Regions from separate parts of the Streptomyces sp. NPDC049915 genome, predicted to be linked through region 3. Evidence: riboswitches for the same ligand, from Rfam matches in the RefSeq annotation. Region 3 holds a riboswitch; each other region holds the start of a gene.

Region 1 (4,315 bases), on a different contig from region 3:
CCAGTTCGCGCACAAGGGATCCGCCGACCTCATCCACGAGTTCGCCTTCCCGCTGCCCATCTACGCCATCTGCGACCTGCTCGGCGTCCCCCGTGAGGACCAGGACGACTTCCGGGACTGGGCCGGGATGATGATCCGGCACGGGGGAGGGCCGCGGGGCGGGGTCGCCCGGTCGGTGAAGAAGATGCGCGGCTACCTCGCCGAGCTGATCCACAGGAAGCGGCAGGCCCTGCCCGCCGAAGCCGCCCCCGGCGAAGATCTGATCTCCGGCCTGATCCGCGCCTCGGACCACGGCGAGCACCTCACCGAGAACGAGGCCGCGGCGATGGCGTTCATCCTGCTGTTCGCCGGTTTCGAGACGACCGTCAACCTCATCGGCAACGGCACCTACGCCCTGCTCACCCACCCCGAGCAGCGGCACCGGCTGCAGGACTCCCTCGCCCGGGGCGAACGCGCGCTGCTGGAGACCGGCGTGGAGGAACTCCTGCGCTTCGACGGCCCGGTGGAGCTGGCGACCTGGCGGTTCGCCACCGAGCCGCTGAGCATCGGCGGGCAGGCCATCGCCCCCGGTGACCCCGTCCTCGTCGTCCTGGCCGCCGCCGACCGCGATCCGGAGCGCTTCCCCGGGCCGGACGTGCTGGACCTCGCCCGGCGTGACAACCAGCACCTCGGCTACGGCCACGGCATCCACTACTGCCTGGGCGCCCCGCTGGCCCGCCTGGAGGGCCAGGCCGCCCTCGCCACCCTGCTCACCCGGCTGCCCGACCTCCAACTGGGCGCGGAACCGGCCGACTTGCGCTGGCGTGGCGGTCTCATCATGCGGGGGCTGCGGCAATTGCCCGTGGTGTTCACGCCCGAGGGCACACAGGAAAATGACACCTCTTCAACTTTGTGATCTTCACGTGATCTGCGCGGCATGAACTTGTGACTGACGATCGTCTGCCGATACGTTCACTCGTCAGCGCGACGCCATTGACTCAAGGCGCCGCGCCGGTCACTGCTGTCTCGCGAAAGGTCACCGCATGCTCCCCGGGAACGGTCGACACCGTCGCCCCCGTCAGGCTCCGGCACTCCTCGTCGCGGCCGGAGTGACCGGCTCCGCCATCGCCATCCCGCTGCTCGGCGCGGCGAGCGCCCACGCGGCCGACGGCACGACGTGGGACAAGGTGGCCGAGTGCGAGAGCGGCGGCCGCTGGAGCGACAACCCCGGAATCGGGCTGTACGGCGGCCTGCACCTGTCGCAGGAGGACTGGGAGGGCCACGGCGGCCTGGAGTACGCGGCCCGCCCCGACCTCGCCAGCCGCTCGCAGCAGATAGCCGTCGCCGAGAAGGTCCTCGCCGACCAGGGCGTCGGCCACTGGACGCTGTGCGGGCTGACGTCGGGCCTGTCCGCCGACACCTCCGCACCCGACGTCGACACGGGCGTACCGGGCGACACGTCGGGCGGCGGCTCGGCCTCCGCCGGCGCTACCGCCGGATCGGACTCCTCCGGCTCGGACTCCTCCGGCTCCAGCGGGTCCACCGGTTCGCCCGACTCCTCCGGTTCGGCCGGTACCTCCGGATCCACCGATACCTCCGGATCATCCGGAACCTCCGGTTCGGTGGACTCGCCCGGCTTGCCCGACTCCTCCGGTACGCCCTCCGGTACGGCGGCCGGTGCTCCCTCCGCGGGCAGCCCCGCGCAGCCCTCTGACGGCCTGTCGTCCACCACCCCGTCCGCGGGCGGTGCCGGCAAGGCCGGTGCGTCCGGAAGTGCGGAGCCCGGCACCTCGCAGCCGTCCGACAGTGCCTCCACCGGTGCCGCAAACGGCGACGATCCGGACAACCTGCGTCAGATCGTCGGGGATTCGGGGCTCGTCGACACCGGCGCCCTCGACGGCGGTGGCCGCCACCGCGGCGTCAGCGCACAGGAGGACGCGACCGAAGCGAGCGCGGCGCCCGCCTCGGGCCGGCACGCCTCGCGCTACACCGTGCGCGACGGGGACAGCCTCACGTCCATCGCCGACTCCCTTGGCGTCGCGGGCGGGTGGCGCGCTCTGTACGCGGAGAACCAGGACGCGATCGGTGCCGACCCGAGCCACATCGTGCCCGGTCAGACACTGCTTGTCGGTGGCGAAACGGGCGAAAAGTAGCGGGAGTTGACGCCCCGTTTCGAGACTAATGTCCGCTTTGGTGAAAGTGTGGGATGAGTCTCAGAAGCCGTGATCGTCTTTGAAATTCGGCCGATCGCCTGTCTACGGTCATGACCGCTCGCCACCGCGAGCCCCGGCCGGCCGCAACGCCGAATCCTGCCAGCGGCCGCACGGGAACAGTCGTCGCTTAACGCGCCGCAGGCAGGAGCGGGGGACCCAAGGTAAGTGCCGTGCCCGGCAGTTGAGCCGGAGCGGCTAGGGGTGAAGCCACACCTCCTCCAGGGGAGGGGTGGCCGGGCAACTCAACCGGCCCGAACCCGACAGCTCACCTCGCAGGCGTCGGTGAGGGGATCCACCATGCTGTTTTCCGGCAAGGGCAAGCACCGTCGTCCCTCCAAGGCCACCCGCGCCATCGCGATCGCCGGTGTCACCGGTGCCGCCGTCGCCGCTCCGCTGATGGCGGCCGGCAACGCCTCCGCCGCCACCACCTCCGAGTGGGACGCGGTCGCCCAGTGCGAGTCCGGCGGCAACTGGTCCATCAACACCGGCAACGGTTACTACGGCGGCCTGCAGTTCTCCGCCTCCACCTGGGCCGCGTACGGCGGTACCGCCTACGCCCCGCAGGCCAACCAGGCCAGCAAGGCGCAGCAGATCCAGGTCGCCGAGAAGGTCCTCGCCTCCCAGGGCAAGGGCGCCTGGCCGGTCTGCGGCACGGGCCTGTCGAGCACCCCCAACGAAGGCGGCGCCTCCTCGAGCTCCTCCCAGAGCAGCGGCTCGTCCTCCCAGGGCGCCACCACGACGCGCTCCACCGAGCAGCAGAGCGCCTCCCGCTCCAGCGAGCGCCCGGCGCAGTCGCAGAAGAAGCAGAGCTCGAAGACCGTCACCACCCCGACCGGCAAGAAGGTCAAGAAGGGCGACGGCGAGTACAAGGTCGTCAAGGGCGACACCCTCAGCTCCATCGCCGAGAAGCACAAGGTCGCCGGCGGCTGGAAGAAGCTGTTCGACCTGAACAAGGACATCGTCCAGGACGCCGACCTGATCTACCCGGGCCAGCAGCTGCACCTGAAGTAAGCGGCAGCCGGCAGACCAAGGGCCGCTCCCCGTCCCCACGGGCTCCCCGCCCCGGTGCGTGTTCCCCCGTACGCACCGGGGCGGGGTTTTGTCTGCCGCTGGTTCGCCGGATATTCAGCCAGAACGCCACCCCCCTTTGTTCCGACGGTGAACAATGGGTACGGTCTGTCTGTCCACGGGCCGGGCGGTCGGCTGGCCGATGGCCCCGGGGCGGTTAGGCTCTAGTCGCAAGGCTCACCAGCCCCGCACTTTCAGCGTCACATCCACGAAGGAGATGCTCGTGCCGTCCATCGACGTCGTCGTAGCCCGGGAAATCCTGGACTCCCGAGGCAACCCCACGGTCGAGGTCGAGGTCGGCCTCGACGACGGCAGCACCGGGCGTGCCGCCGTTCCGTCCGGCGCCTCGACGGGCGCCTTCGAGGCCATCGAGCTGCGTGACGGCGACGCCAGCCGTTACCAGGGCAAGGGTGTCGAGAAGGCCGTGCTGGCCGTCATCGAGCAGATCGGCCCGGAGCTGGTCGGCTACGACGCCACCGAGCAGCGTCTGATCGACCAGGCCATGTTCGACCTGGACGCCACCGACAACAAGGGCTCGCTGGGCGCCAACGCCATCCTCGGCGTCTCCCTCGCCGTCGCCCACGCCGCCTCCGAGGCCAGCGACCTGCCGCTGTTCCGCTACCTGGGCGGCCCGAACGCGCACCTGCTGCCGGTGCCGATGATGAACATCCTGAACGGCGGCTCGCACGCCGACTCCAACGTGGACATCCAGGAGTTCATGATCGCCCCGATCGGCGCGGAGTCCTTCTCCGAGGCCCTGCGCTGGGGCGCCGAGGTCTACCACACCCTGAAGAAGGTCCTGAAGTCCAAGGGCCTGGCCACCGGCCTCGGCGACGAGGGCGGCTTCGCCCCGAACCTCGGCTCCAACCGCGAGGCCCTCGACCTCATCCTCGAGGCGATCAAGGAGGCCGGCTACACCCCCGGCGAGCAGATCGCCCTCGCCCTCGACGTGGCCGCGTCCGAGTTCTACAAGGACGGCTCCTACGTCTTCGAGGGCAAGAACCGCTCCGCCGAGGAGATGACCGAGTACTACGCCGAGCTGGTCGAGGCGTACC
Region 2 (4,315 bases), on a different contig from region 3:
CCTCGCCGAGCTGGCGGACCGCGGCGTGAGCTGAGCGCGGAGGGTCCGGCGGGACGCCGGGTGACCCCCTGGAGGAACGTGGTCGTCGGGTGCCCCGCGGATGACGTACACTGGAGTCACAACGACGCGGGGTGGAGCAGCTCGGTAGCTCGCTGGGCTCATAACCCAGAGGTCGCAGGTTCAAATCCTGTCCCCGCTACTGAAGGCCGAGGGCCGGAAGCCGAAAGGTTTCCGGCCCTCGGTTTTTCTGTCGGCCGGCTCCTGCGCGCCTGCCGCCCGGCGTCATCCGGTCGGCCCTCACCGCTCGCCGCCCGCGCCCGCACCGGAAAACCTGGACGGGCGGGACGACGACCGGCAGGGACGGTGGGAGACGAGCGGTGCGGCTTGGTGACGCGACGGACGACGGGCCGTACCCCCGAACCGACGGGCGCGTTCCCGAGGCCGGGAGGGACTCCCTGGCCGACGAGTGGGTTCCCGACGCCGGGACCGGCTCCGCGGCCCGCGGCTGCGCCACCGGTCCCCAGGCCGACGGACGCGCCCCCGCCCTCGATCTCGGCCCCGGCGTACGCGCCCCCGGTGCCCCCGTGCGGCTGCCAGGTGCCCCTGTGCCCGACGCAGGCCCCTGGGGCGGTGCGGAGCCGCGGCCCGAGGAGGGCCGGAGGATCTCCGTCGCGCGGGCCTTCGTCCGCATCCTGCCGGCGCTGCTGATCGCCGCCGGCGCGGTCTACGACTACTGCACCCCGTCCGACTTCACCGCGGCCCCCTTCTTCACCGCCGCGCCCCTGGTCGCCGCCCCGCTCTACAGCCGCCGCGGCACCGCGCTCACCGGGCTCGCCGCCGTCGCCGTCGTGCTCGGCCTGCACCTGACGATCGGCATCGTCTGGCACACCGACGCCGTCACCGAGCTGGTGACGGTCGCCACGGTCGCCGTCCTGGCCGTCCTGATCAACGCCCTCGCGCGCCGCAGCAGCGAGCAGCTCGCCTCCGCGCGCGAGGTCGCCGAGGCCGCCCAGCGCGCCGTACTGCCCGAACCCGCCGAGCGGATCGGCGGGTTCCAGATCGCCGCCTGCTACGAGGCCGCCCGCGCCGACGCCTTCATCGGCGGCGATCTGTACGCCGTGCAGGACAGCCCGTTCGGCGTCCGGCTGATCGTCGGGGACGTGCGCGGCAAGGGGATGGGCGCGGTCGCCGCCGTGGCCGTGGTCATCGGGGCGTTCCGGGAGGCCGCCGAGCAGGAGGCCACCTTGGAGGCGGTCGCCCAGCGGCTGGAGCAGGCGCTGGCCCGGGAGGGCGCCCGGCGCGACGGGCTGGACGCGTTCGAGGGGTTCACCACCGCCGTCCTCGCCGAACTCCCGCACGGCGACTGGGTGGTCCGCGTCCTCAACCGCGGCCATCCGCCGCCGGTGCTGCTGTACGCCGACGGCCCCCTGCGCACGCTGCTGCCCGCCGAACCCGCGTTGCCGCTCGGCATGGGCGAGCTGGGTCCCTGGCCCGACCGCACGGAACTGGCCGCCCTTCCCGGCGGCGCCACGCTGCTGCTGTACACCGACGGCCTCTCCGAGAGCCGCGACCGCCACGGCCGCTTCTACGACGTCGAGGCGCGGCTCACCGGACGTGTCGTCACCGAGCCCGGCGCCCTGCTCGCCGCCGTCGCGAAGGATGTCCGGCGGCACTCCGGCGGCGGCATGGCGGACGACATGGCGCTGCTCGCCGTACGCCGACCGTGAAGGTCACCATGCGTGAGCGGATGAGCGCCCTCTGCATAACAATTGATGCACCATCACCGAAACAAGGTTTTGGACGTGACGCCTGAGGGGCGGTCAAGTCGCCCCTTTTGCGCCGGTCATGGCGTGAAAGTCCAAGCCAAGAATGTTAATGATCAAGACGAACGGCTTGGAATCCGGCTGCCGGGTCATTAACGTTCGATAACGCAGCGCGGTCGTCCCAGCCGTCACAAGAGACGGCTCCGTGCTCACGCGCCGAATCCCGTAGGGAACCGGGGAACCACCACTTTGGGGTGAATCTCGCGTCAGCCGCCGTCGATCGACGGCCGGTATACGCGCGTAGGAGACCTTCCTGCTCCGAACCCGTCAGCTAACCCGGTAGGCGAGACGGAAGGAAAGGAGTACGCCCGCGTGGCGTCCAACCGGCCTGCCCCGACAGCCCCGTCCGTGCCGAACCAGCAGGGCCCCGAGACCTTGGTCTACGGCGGCCACCGCACCGACGAGGGCCCTTGGGAGGAGTGGAATCCCACCGAGGAGTCCGTCCGTTCCGTCCGTGGCCGGCACCGCGTCGCCAAGCAGCGCGGCGGACTCGCCCGCAGCTCCACCGTGCTCGGCGTCGGCGTCATCGCCGCCGTCGGCGCGGGCGGCATGGCCAGCGCGCAGACCGGCAAGCCGCCGGTCTCCATCTCCATGCCCGACCTCCCCTCGGTCGGCTCGCTCATCTCCGACCACGAGGACGACCGGCCCCAGGGCTCCGCCACCCCGCTCACCGACATCGGCGTCACCTCCGACGACGACGGGCAGCAGGCCGCCGGCGCCGGTGAGGCGCTGCGCAACCGGATCATGGCGCAGGCCGAGTCGCAGCAGGTCCAGGTCGACGTCAAGGCGCAGGCCGCCGCCGAGGCCGCTGTCGTCAAGCAGGCCGCCGAGGCCGCAGCGCAGGCCGAGAAGGAGGCCGCCGCCAAGGCCGCCGCCGCGAAGGAGAAGGCGGAGGAGGAGGCGAAGAAGAAGGCCGAGGCCGAGCGCCTCGCCGAGCTCGCCAAGCAGTACGCGCTGCCGACCTCCTCGTACACCCTCACCTCGCGCTTCGGGCAGGCCGGCTCCATGTGGTCCTCCGGCTACCACACCGGCCTGGACTTCGCCGCTCCCACCGGCACGCTGATCAAGGCCATCCACAGCGGCACCATCACCGAGGCGGGCTGGGCCGGTTCCTACGGCTACCGCACGATCCTCACCCTCGACGACGGCACCGAGCTGTGGTTCTGCCACCAGTCGTCGATCAGCGTCAGCGTCGGGCAGAAGGTCGCCACCGGGGACGTCATCGGCCGCGTGGGCGCCACCGGCAACGTCACCGGCCCGCACCTGCACCTGGAGGTGCACCCCGACGGGCAGGCCTCCGGCATCGATCCCATGGCGTGGCTGCAGGACAAGGGCCTCAACCCCTGACACCTCGCCCGGCTCCCGATCCCCGGCGGTCCTGACGGCACACCCCCCGACGTCAGGGCTGCCGGTTCGTGTGCGCCGACTTGTTGGCACGTTGTTGGTTTCCGTGCGGAATGGGTCGATGACGCCGGGGTGTTGAAACGGAGCATGACTGCTCTTCGCAAGCTCGGTGCGTCCCACCTCGAGGTCTTCCCGCTCGCCCTCGGCGGCAACGTCTTCGGCTGGACCGCCGACGAGACGACCTCCTTCGCCGTCCTCGACGCCTACACCGCCGCCGGCGGCAACTTCATCGACACCGCCGACGCCTACTCCGCCTGGGTCGAGGGCAACCAGGGCGGGGAGTCCGAGACGATCATCGGCAGCTGGATCAAGGCCCGCGGCAACCGCGACGACGTCGTCATCGCCACCAAGGTCAGCCAGCACCCCGAGTACCGGGGACTGAGCGCGGCGAACATCGAGGCCGCCGCCGACGCCTCCCTGCGCCGCCTCGGCACCGACCACATCGACCTCTACTACACCCACTACGACCAGCCCGACGTGCCGGTCGAGGAGATCATCGGCGCCCTGGACGAGCTGGTGAAGGCCGGCAAGGTCCGCCATATCGCCGCCTCCAACATCTCCGCCGAGCGCCTGCGGGCCTCCCTGGAGTTCTCCGACCGCGAGGGCCTCGCCCGGTACGTGGCGCTCCAGCCGCACTACAACCTCGTCTCGCGCGACACCTACGAGGGCGACCTCCAGGACGTCGCCGCCGGCGCCGGCCTCGCCGCCGTCCCGTACTACGCGCTGGCCTCCGGCTTCCTCACCGGCAAGTACCGGCCCGGGGCGAGCGTGGACAGCCCGCGGGCGGGCGGCGCCGCGCAGCACCTGAACTCCGAGCGCGGCCGCGCGGTCCTCACCGCTCTGGACGAGGTCGCCCAGGCTCATGACGTCCCCGTGGCCACGGCCGCCCTCGCCTGGCTCGCCGCGCAGCCGACGGTCGCCGCCCCCATCGCCTCGGCCCGCACCACGGACCAGCTCCCGGCGCTGCTGGGCGTGGCGGAGCTGACCCTGACGGACGTGGAGCTGGCACGGCTGACGCGGGCGTCGGCCTGACCGACGCTCTCCGGCGTCCGCGGCGCGTTGACGGTTGCGGTTGCTATGACCGGTAG
Region 3 (4,315 bases):
CGCAGAAGAGGGAACGGTCCGGACGGATTCCGTCGGCCGGCCCGGTGCTTCCGTCAGCCCGCCCGGTGCACCACCGCGTCGCACAGCTCCATCAGCGCCGCCTTGGCGCCGCACTCCCGCAGCGGCGCCAGCGCCGCCCGCGCCTCCTCGGCGTACCGGACCGTGTCGCGCCGCGCCTGCTCCAGCGCGGGGTGCGCCCGCAGCGCGGTCAGCGCCTCCGCGTGTCGCGCGTCGTCGCTCAGATCGGAGTCCAGCAGCTCGCACAGCGCCCGGTCCTCCGGCAGTCCCAGGCGCTCGGCCCGCTCCCGCAGCCGCAGCACCGGCAGCGTCGGGATGCCCTCGCGAAGATCCGTTCCCGGCGTCTTGCCGGACTCGTGCGAGTCGGAGGCGATGTCGAGCACGTCGTCGGCCAGCTGGAAGGCGACGCCCAGCCGCTCCCCGTACTGGGTCAGCACGTCCACGACCGTCTCGTCGGCGCCGGACATCATCGCGCCGAACCGGCACGACACCGCCACCAGCGAGCCCGTCTTGCCGCCGAGCACCTCGAGGTAGTGGTCGACCGGGTCGCGCCCGTCCTGCGGCCCCGCGGTCTCCAGGATCTGCCCGGTGACCAGCCGCTCGAACGCCAGTGCCTGCACCCGCACCGCCTCGGGCCCGAGGTCGGCGAGGATCTGCGAGGCCCGCGCGAAGAGAAAGTCGCCGGTCAGTACGGCGACCGAGTTACCCCACCGGGTGTTCGCGCTGGGCACGCCACGCCGTACGGCGGCCTCGTCCATGACGTCGTCGTGGTACAGCGTCGCCAGGTGGGTCAGCTCGACCACGACCGCCGACGGGACGACGCCCGGCGCATACGGGTCGCCGAACTGCGCCGCCAGCATCACGAGCAGCGGCCGGAACCGCTTCCCGCCCGCCCGCACCAGGTGCTGCGCGGCCTCCGTGATGAAGGGAACCTCGCTCTTGGTGGCCTCGAGCAGCCCTTCCTCGACAGCCGCCAATCCGGCCTGGACATCGGCCTCGAGAGCCTGGTCCCGCACGCTAAGCCCGAACGGCCCGACGACGGTCACGAGGGGTCTCCTGTCTGCTGGTGCCGGTAGGCGATTACACGGTTTGTCGATAGGTCGCTGCCATCACTCAAGTCAGCGTATCCGGTCACGTTTCGATCACCGATAGCGCCCACGGTTACAGGCCAGGCGGTATCGGATCACGCCCGATATGTTTATCGATCACATCTGATCAGTTGAAAAGTACCGATATCAACCATGCTCGCGTCGCGAAGACCACCCCCCACCCTCCGTGAACCACCCCGCCCCACCGCGTCACAACACGACCCGACTGCCCGTTTTGCCGTAATTAATCAGCCGATTCGCCTTAGTCACGTTGGCGGCAAATGTGTTGCAGCTGTGACACCAGTGAATTGGGTCACGCGCGCCCCTCACCGGCCCCCGATGCGTCTGCCCCGCATTTCGCCAGTCCCCACAAGCGAGTTGAGGCTTGGCGATCGCAAAGGATCAAGCACCCCAAACAGCCCGACCAAGGTCAACCAGGGCGATAGGTGAAACCAGTACTTGTTCCCGGCATGTGCTCTCGCATAACTTCCCGGCCTGTCGGATGGACGCCTAATCCTGCCGCCGTCCGGCATCCACCATCGGACCAACTCATCCGTGTACGGCAGGAGCGGGGGACCCAGGTAAGTCGCCGAACCGGACGTCGTCGCCCCGACGACGCCCCGGACCGGCTCGGGGTGAAGCCGTGCCGCATCCGCGGCCGGCCGGGCATCTCCAGCCCGAACCCGACAGCTCACCTCGTAGGCGCCGGAGAGGAAGTTCGCCATGCCTGCTGCCGGTCAGCACCGCCGCACCCGCACGTCCCGCCTCGTCCGCACCCTCGCCGTCGCCGGCACCGGTGCCGCCGCCCTCGCGCTGCCGCTCTTCGGCGCGACCAGCGCCTCCGCGGCCACCCCGGCCACCAGCGCCACCGTGATCACGGCCGCCAACTCGGTCTACCCGAACACCCTCGACGGCTGGATCCGCCAGTCGCTGGACATCATGTCCCAGCGCGGCATCCCGGGCACCTACGACGGGATCTACCGCAACATCATCCGCGAGTCCTCGGGCAACCCCGCCGCCATCAACCTGTGGGACTCCAACGCGGCCGCCGGTACCCCGTCCAAGGGCCTGCTCCAGGTGATCGACCCGACGTTCCTCGCCTACCACGTGTCCGGCACCTCCATGGACCCGTACGACCCGATCGCCAACATCACCGCGGCCTGCAACTACGCGGCCGCCCGCTACGGCTCGATCGACAACGTGTTCAGCGCGTACTGAGCCACTGCCTCACCCGAAGAGTCGTTCGAGGACGACGGCGATGCCGTCGTCCTCGTTCGACAAGGTGACCTCGTCGGCCACGGCCTTCAGCTCCGGATGGGCGTTGGCCATGGCCACCCCGCGGGCGGCCCAGGCGAACATCGGGATGTCGTTGGGCATGTCCCCGAACGCGAGGGCCCCCCCGGCGCTCAACCCGAGATGGTCGGCCGCCCGCGCGAGCCCCGTCGCCTTGGTGACACCGCACGGCTGCAGCTCCACGGTCCCCGGCCCCGACATGGTGACCATCGCCAGCGAACCGACCACCGCGCGCGCCGTCGCCGCCAGCTCGTCGTCGGACAGCTCGGGATGGCGCAGCAGCACCTTGCTGATCGGCTCGCCCCACAGATCGTCGCGCCGCCCGACCCGCACCGCCGGCAGCGTCGGGTGCGGCATCCGGTAGCCGGGCTCGATCAGCGTCAGCCCGTCCACGCCGTCCTGGTCGACGGCGGCGTACACCTCTCCCACCTCGGCCTCGATCTTGCCGAGCGCGGTCTCGGCCAGCTCCCGGTCGAGGGTCACCGACCACAGCAGACGGCCGGCCCCCGCGTCGTACACCTGCGCGCCCTGGCCGCACACCGCGAGCCCCGTGCAGCCGAGGTCCTCCAGCAGCGGCCGCACCCGGGGCGCCGGGCGGCCCGTCACCACCAGGTGCAGGGCACCGGCGTCCGCCACCCGTGCGAGCGCGGCCCGGGACCGGTCGGAGAGCGTGTCGTCGCCGCGCAGCAGCGTTCCGTCCAGGTCAGTGGCGATGAGGGCATATGCGAGGGGTGCGGCCATGATCAGAGAATACGGACCCCGCAGGTCACCCGTTCACCGCCCGATCCGACGCCTCCGGTGCGCAGGCCACGCTGTCGTCGTACGACCGCGGGAACGCGGCCGCCGGGCCGGGGACGCCGTGTTCCGCGCACAGCTCGTGCAGCCCGTGCATGCTCGCCGGTCACAATCAGCACGGTCGGCCGTCCGGTCCGGCGCCCGGTCCGCAGCAGCCCTTCGACCAGGTGTCCCGCCTCCTCCGCGCCCGTCGTCGGCCACACGAACGCGCGCCGCGGATAACGGGAGGCGGCGGCCGGGGTGCACGAGTCCTCGGTGATCGCGTCCATGGGCACGCCCGGACGCCCCAGACCGCGGATCGCCCCGGCACCGCCGTGGTGCAGTGGGTAGTGACCGAACTTCACGATCAGGGGCGGTATTTCACGGTCGGCCCGGAACGGCAGGCTTGCGGCCCTGCAGGCCACGGGTCCCCCACGTGTCCCCCGACGGAACGGATGCCCTCCGTCCGGGTTCCCCGCAAGGACACTGAGCCGGAATTGGCACCCGACAAGGACATGACGGACACTGCGGACTCTTCAGACACTGCCCAAGACAGCCGCCTCAGCCGTAACGTGTGCCGCGACCACCTGGATCGCACGGCCCTGGTGCCGTGTCCGACGTGCACGAAAGCGAGGCGGCACCGCATGCCCCCCTTCGACGTCTCCGAGGGCGACCCCTTCGGTGCGCACAACCTTCCGTACGGCGTCTTCTCGCCGGCCGGTTCTCCGGCCGAGCGGCGGGTCGGTGTCCGGCTCGGCGACCACGTGCTCGACGCGGGCGCGGCGGCGATGGCGCTCGGCTCCCCCTATGCCGCGCTGCTCGCCCAGCCCTCGCTTAACCCACTCCTCGCCGCCGGCCGCACCGCCTGGTCCGACGTGCGGCGTGCGCTGAAGGCGTGGGTCACGGTGCCCTCGCACCGCGAGGCCGTCGAACCGTTCTTCCACCCTCTGTCCTCGGTGACCCTGCACCTGCCCTTCGAGGTCGCGGACTACGTCGACTTCTACGCCTCCGAGAACCACGCCCGGAACGTCGGCCAGATCTTCCGCCCCGACGCCGCCGACTCCCTCACCCCCAACTGGAAGCACCTCCCGATCGGTTACCACGGCCGCTCCGGAACCGTCGTGGTCTCCGGCACCGACATC
Region 4 (4,315 bases), on a different contig from region 3:
GGCGATGAACTCGCCGCCGATCGTGGCCGCGAGTCCCACCCTGTCCACAAAGTCGTGGTGTGTGAAGCGGTGGACGTCCTTCGCGGACAGACGCGGGTAGGGCGCGAAGAAGCGGTAGTACTTCGACTCGTCCGACACCTGCTCGTAGAAGCTGACCAAGCGGTCCGCGTCATCGACGGTGATGGGGCGGATCCGCGCGGTGCCGCCGTCGCGCAGCACCACGTCGGCCTCCCAGTGAGCGGGGTACTCCTGCCTGTCCGACGCGCTCTGCATGGGGCCCAGAGTACGGCTCGCGTACGACAACGGCGCGGGGCACTCTGTGGAGGACGGATGCCGGGTCGAGGCCGCGGCCCGGTGATCGCGTCCGGATGGGGTCGCAGGACCTCTCCGGGCATGCTTCACCATATGGGAAACTGGTCTAGACAACCCTGAGAAACTGAAGGGCAGCAACACATGGCTGAGCGCCGCGTCAACGTCGGCTGGGCCGAGGGCCTCCATGCCCGCCCCGCCTCCATCTTCGTCCGAGCCGCCACGGCCGCAGGCGTCCCGGTGACGATCGCCAAGGCCGGCGGCACCCCGGTCAACGCGGCCTCCATGCTGGCCGTCCTCGGCCTGGGCGCCCAGGGTGGCGAGGAGATCGTCCTCGCCTCCGACGCCGAGGGCGCGGACGCCGCCCTGGACCGTCTGGCGAAGCTGGTCTCCGAGGGGCTCGAGGAGCTCCCCGAGACCGTCTGAGTCACGCCTGACCGTCCGAGTCACGCATAAAAGAAGCCGCGTCGTCCTTTCAGGGCCGGCGCGGCTTCGCTTTTCCCGTCCACCATGAGGCGACGCGGACGGAAATTGACGGCACGAGGGAAAAGGCGAGCCCGATAAAATGGCACCCCTTTCAGCGGGCGCACATATCCCTCTCTTTGTATACGGCGCGCGTGTTAATGCCGTAGGCCCGACGTGTTTACGGGGTGTTGCGAACTTCTCACACGCTCGGGTCGGTCTCCGCCGAAGAAGCGCAGCCGGTACGCGGCGGTGGAACGCTCGGTGTGCAGGGCGGCGACCGCACGCGCGCGTTCCCCGTCGCCGCGCGCCACCGCGTCCGCGATCGCGCCGTGCTCGGCCCAGGACCTGACGGGGTCGGCCGACGGCTCCACGGCGTACATCCAGGCGATCTTGTGGCGCAGCTGAGTGAGCGTGGCGGTCAGCGCCTGGCTGCCGCACGCCTGGACGAGCGTCTCGTGGAACCAGCCGCCCAGGGAGCGCAGGTCGTCGCCGGTTCCGTGCCTGGCCCGGTCCTGACCGAGCCGCACCAGGCCGCGCAGCACCTTCAGATGCGCCTCGGTACGCCGCTGGGCGGCCCGCGCCACACCGAGCGGCTCCAGCAGCATCCGCATCTCCAGCAGGTCGGCCGCTTCCTGCTCGGTGGGCTCGGCCACGCACGCGCCCGCGTGCCGTCGCGTCACGACGAAGCCCTCGGCCTCCAGGGTGCGCAACGCCTCCCGCACGGGCACCCGGGAGACGCCGTACCGGCGGGCGAGGAGTTCCTCGGTGAGCCGGCTGCCGCGCTCATGGACACCGGCGACGATGTCGTCCCGGATCGCCGTGCACACCGAGTGCGCCGGAATACGCATGTCCGACCTCCGCCTTGATCCCCGTGAAACGCCGACGATGGACGCGTGTTCCGTGACTCTATTCCAAGGGGGCCGAATTTCCGACGGCAGGCCGGATTCCATGGATATTTTTTGGTCACCTCGCCGGGGTTCTCCGGGACGAAGAGGCGGGTATGAAGAGGCGGGGACGAAGGGCCGGAAAACGGAGAAAGCCCCGGCGCGATGCGCCGGGGCTTCCCGGAGTGGGTGCCGTGCTCGGGTGTCAGACGTTCACGCCGTGCGCACGCAGATAGGCGATCGGGTCCATGTCGGAGCCGTACTCGGGGCTGGTGCGCGCCTCGAAGTGCAGGTGCGGGCCGGTGACGTTGCCGGTCGCGCCGGACAGGCCGATCTGCTGGCCGGCGACGACCTGCTGGCCGACCACGACACCGATCGACGACAGGTGCCCGTACTGGGTGTACGTGCCGTCGTGCATGCGGATGACGATCTGGTTGCCGTAGGCGCCGCCCCAGCCGGTCTCGACGACGGTGCCGAAGCCCACCGCGTGCACGGTGGTGCCGGTGGCGGCGTGGAAGTCGATGCCGGTGTGGTGGCCGGAGGACCACAGGGAGCTGCTGGCCTCGTAACCGGTGGAGACGTAGGAGTGCGCGATCGGGGCCACGAAGGTGGTCAGGCGCTTGCGCTCGGCCTCACGGGCGGCGCGCTCCTTGGCCTCGTGGGCGCGCTCGGCGGCGGCCTCGCGTGCGGCCTCCTCGATGGCCTTCTGCTCGGCGGCCTGCTTCTGGGCCTCCGCCTGGGCGTCGATCTGGGCGGCGAGCGAGTCGTCGACGCTGATCACGGGGAGCAGACCGGTCTGCTCGGCGGAGGTGTCGGCGGCGAGGGCGGGGGCCGCGAGGGTGCCGATGACGCCGGTGGTGGTGAGCGCGGCGATTCCGGCGGCCTGCGCGGTGGTGCGCTTCATCCGGCTGGGACGACGGTGCTTCCCGGTGGCGCTGACGAACGCCATGTGGTGGCTTGTCCTTTCCTTCCCTCTCGCCTACCGGGTTAGCTGACGGGTTCGGAGCAGGAAGGTCTCCTACGAGCACCCTCGCGGGCGCCCGATTCACCCCAGGGACGTGTGGGTCCCCGGCTCCCCTGGCTCGCGCCGTACGGGGACTCGGCGATGACTGTCCGGTGCCGCGGGTGCGGCGCTATGCCTGACGGACAGCCCGGACGAAGCTACGGTGATCGACCTTCAATCCTCAAACGAAACAGGCGTTTTGTAGCGCATCCCACAGGCCAGAAAGGCAACCTCCGCCCCAATTCGGGCATATGTGGGATGCGGCGCCTTCAATCACAAACAGCCCCGGGGGCACGGCAAGGGCCCTGGTGCTCCGTCAGACACCAGGGCCCCACGCGCGTGTGCGGCTACTCCGCGCTCACCACCGTGACGTCGCCGATCCCGAGGGCCTCGACGGGCTCCTTGATCTGCGCCGCGTCCCCGACCAGGACGATCACCAGACGGTTCACGGGGAAGGCGTTCACGACCGCCGCCGTGGCCTCCACGGTGCCGGTCGCGGCGAGCTGCCGGTACAGGGTCGCCTGGTAGTCGTCGGGCAGATGCTGCTCGACCTGGTCGGCGAGCGTGCCCGCGACGGCGGCCGCGGTCTCGTACTTCAGCGGGGCCACCCCGACGAGGTTCTGCACGGCGACGTCGCGCTCGGCGTCCGTCAGGCCGTCCGCCGCCAGGGTGCGCAGCACCGTGAAGAGGTCGTGCAGCGCCGGACCGGTGTTCGGCGTGTCCACGGAGCCGCTGATGGCGAGCATCGCCGCGCCCGTGCCGTCGGGGGCGGAGCGCAGCACCTGGCTGAAGGCGCGCACGCCGTACGTGTAGCCCTTCTCCTCGCGCAGGACGCGGTCCAGGCGGGAGGTGAGGGTGCCGCCCAGGCAGTACGTGCCGAGCACCTGGGCGGGCCACACGCGGTCGTGCCGGTCGGGGCCGATCCGGCCGATGAGCAGCTGCGTCTGGACGGCGCCGGGGCGGTCGACGATGACGACGCGGCCGGTGTCGTCGGCGGTCACCGCGGGCACGGGGCGCGGCTCGGTGCGCGAGCCCGTCCAGGCGCCCACGGTGTCACCGAGGAGGTCGTCGAGGTCGAGGCCGGTCAGATCGCCGACGACCACCGCGGTCGCGGTGGCGGGGCGCACGTGCCGCTCGTAGAAGGCGCGTACGGCGGCCGCGTCGACGGCTGCGACCGTCTCCTCGGTGCCCTGACGCGGGCGCGACATGCGGGAGTCCGCCGGGAAGAGCTCCTTGGACATCTCCTTGGCGGCGCGGCGGGCCGGGCTGGCCAGCTCGTGCGGGATCTCGTCGAGGCGGTTGCGCACCAGCCGTTCGATCTCGCTGTCGGCGAAGGCGGGCGCCCTGAGGGCGTCGGCGAGCAGGCCGAGGCCCTTGGCCAGCCGTGAGGCGGGCACCTCCAGGCTGAGGCGGACGCCCGGGTGGTCGGCGTGCGCGTCGAGGGTGGCGCCGGCGCGCTCCAGCTCGGCGGCGAACTCCTCGGCGGAGTGCTTGTCCGTGCCCTCGGAGAAGGCGCGCGCCATGATCGTGGCGACGCCGTCCAGGCCGGCGGGCTCGGCGTCCAGGGGCGCGTCCAGGAGCACCTCGACGGCGACGACCTGCTGGCCGGGGCGGTGGCAGCGCAGCACCGTCAGGCCGTTGTCGAGCGTGCCGC

Evidence for each region. Region 3 has a riboswitch for cyclic di-AMP ahead of AB0J12_RS31430 (transglycosylase SLT domain-containing protein). Riboswitches for the same ligand answer to the same signal wherever they lie in the genome.
Region 1: another riboswitch for cyclic di-AMP. It lies ahead of AB0J12_RS07710 (transglycosylase family protein); the one in region 3 lies ahead of AB0J12_RS31430 (transglycosylase SLT domain-containing protein).
Region 2: another riboswitch for cyclic di-AMP. It lies ahead of AB0J12_RS32690 (M23 family metallopeptidase); the one in region 3 lies ahead of AB0J12_RS31430 (transglycosylase SLT domain-containing protein).
Region 4: another riboswitch for cyclic di-AMP. It lies ahead of AB0J12_RS22960 (M23 family metallopeptidase); the one in region 3 lies ahead of AB0J12_RS31430 (transglycosylase SLT domain-containing protein).

Annotation. Positions count from the first base shown of each region.
Region 1 is NZ_JBFAMH010000004.1:82,716-87,030, reverse strand. It holds gene AB0J12_RS07720 (cytochrome P450) at 1-895, shown strand, start outside; gene AB0J12_RS07715 (transglycosylase family protein) at 1,023-2,132, shown strand; cyclic di-AMP (ydaO/yuaA leader) riboswitch at 2,316-2,486, shown strand; gene AB0J12_RS07710 (transglycosylase family protein) at 2,490-3,203, shown strand; gene eno (phosphopyruvate hydratase) at 3,484-4,315, shown strand, end outside.
Region 2 is NZ_JBFAMH010000028.1:2,329-6,643, reverse strand. It holds gene ribA (GTP cyclohydrolase II) at 1-34, shown strand, start outside; tRNA gene AB0J12_RS32700 (tRNA-Met) at 126-199, shown strand; gene AB0J12_RS32695 (PP2C family protein-serine/threonine phosphatase) at 663-1,727, shown strand; cyclic di-AMP (ydaO/yuaA leader) riboswitch at 1,968-2,124, shown strand; gene AB0J12_RS32690 (M23 family metallopeptidase) at 2,136-3,170, shown strand; gene AB0J12_RS32685 (aldo/keto reductase) at 3,315-4,259, shown strand; gene AB0J12_RS32680 (PrsW family intramembrane metalloprotease) at 4,303-4,315, opposite strand, start outside.
Region 3 is NZ_JBFAMH010000025.1:39,149-43,463, forward strand. It holds gene AB0J12_RS31425 (polyprenyl synthetase family protein) at 54-1,064, opposite strand; cyclic di-AMP (ydaO/yuaA leader) riboswitch at 1,642-1,824, shown strand; gene AB0J12_RS31430 (transglycosylase SLT domain-containing protein) at 1,830-2,324, shown strand; gene AB0J12_RS31435 (HAD family hydrolase) at 2,334-3,140, opposite strand; partial or broken gene AB0J12_RS31440 (ATP-grasp domain-containing protein) at 3,208-3,577, opposite strand; gene fahA (fumarylacetoacetase) at 3,818-4,315, shown strand, end outside.
Region 4 is NZ_JBFAMH010000013.1:77,548-81,862, forward strand. It holds gene AB0J12_RS22945 (GNAT family N-acetyltransferase) at 1-273, opposite strand, end outside; gene AB0J12_RS22950 (HPr family phosphocarrier protein) at 454-735, shown strand; gene AB0J12_RS22955 (GntR family transcriptional regulator) at 930-1,622, opposite strand; gene AB0J12_RS22960 (M23 family metallopeptidase) at 1,864-2,607, opposite strand; cyclic di-AMP (ydaO/yuaA leader) riboswitch at 2,620-2,773, opposite strand; gene AB0J12_RS22965 (pitrilysin family protein) at 3,009-4,315, opposite strand, start outside.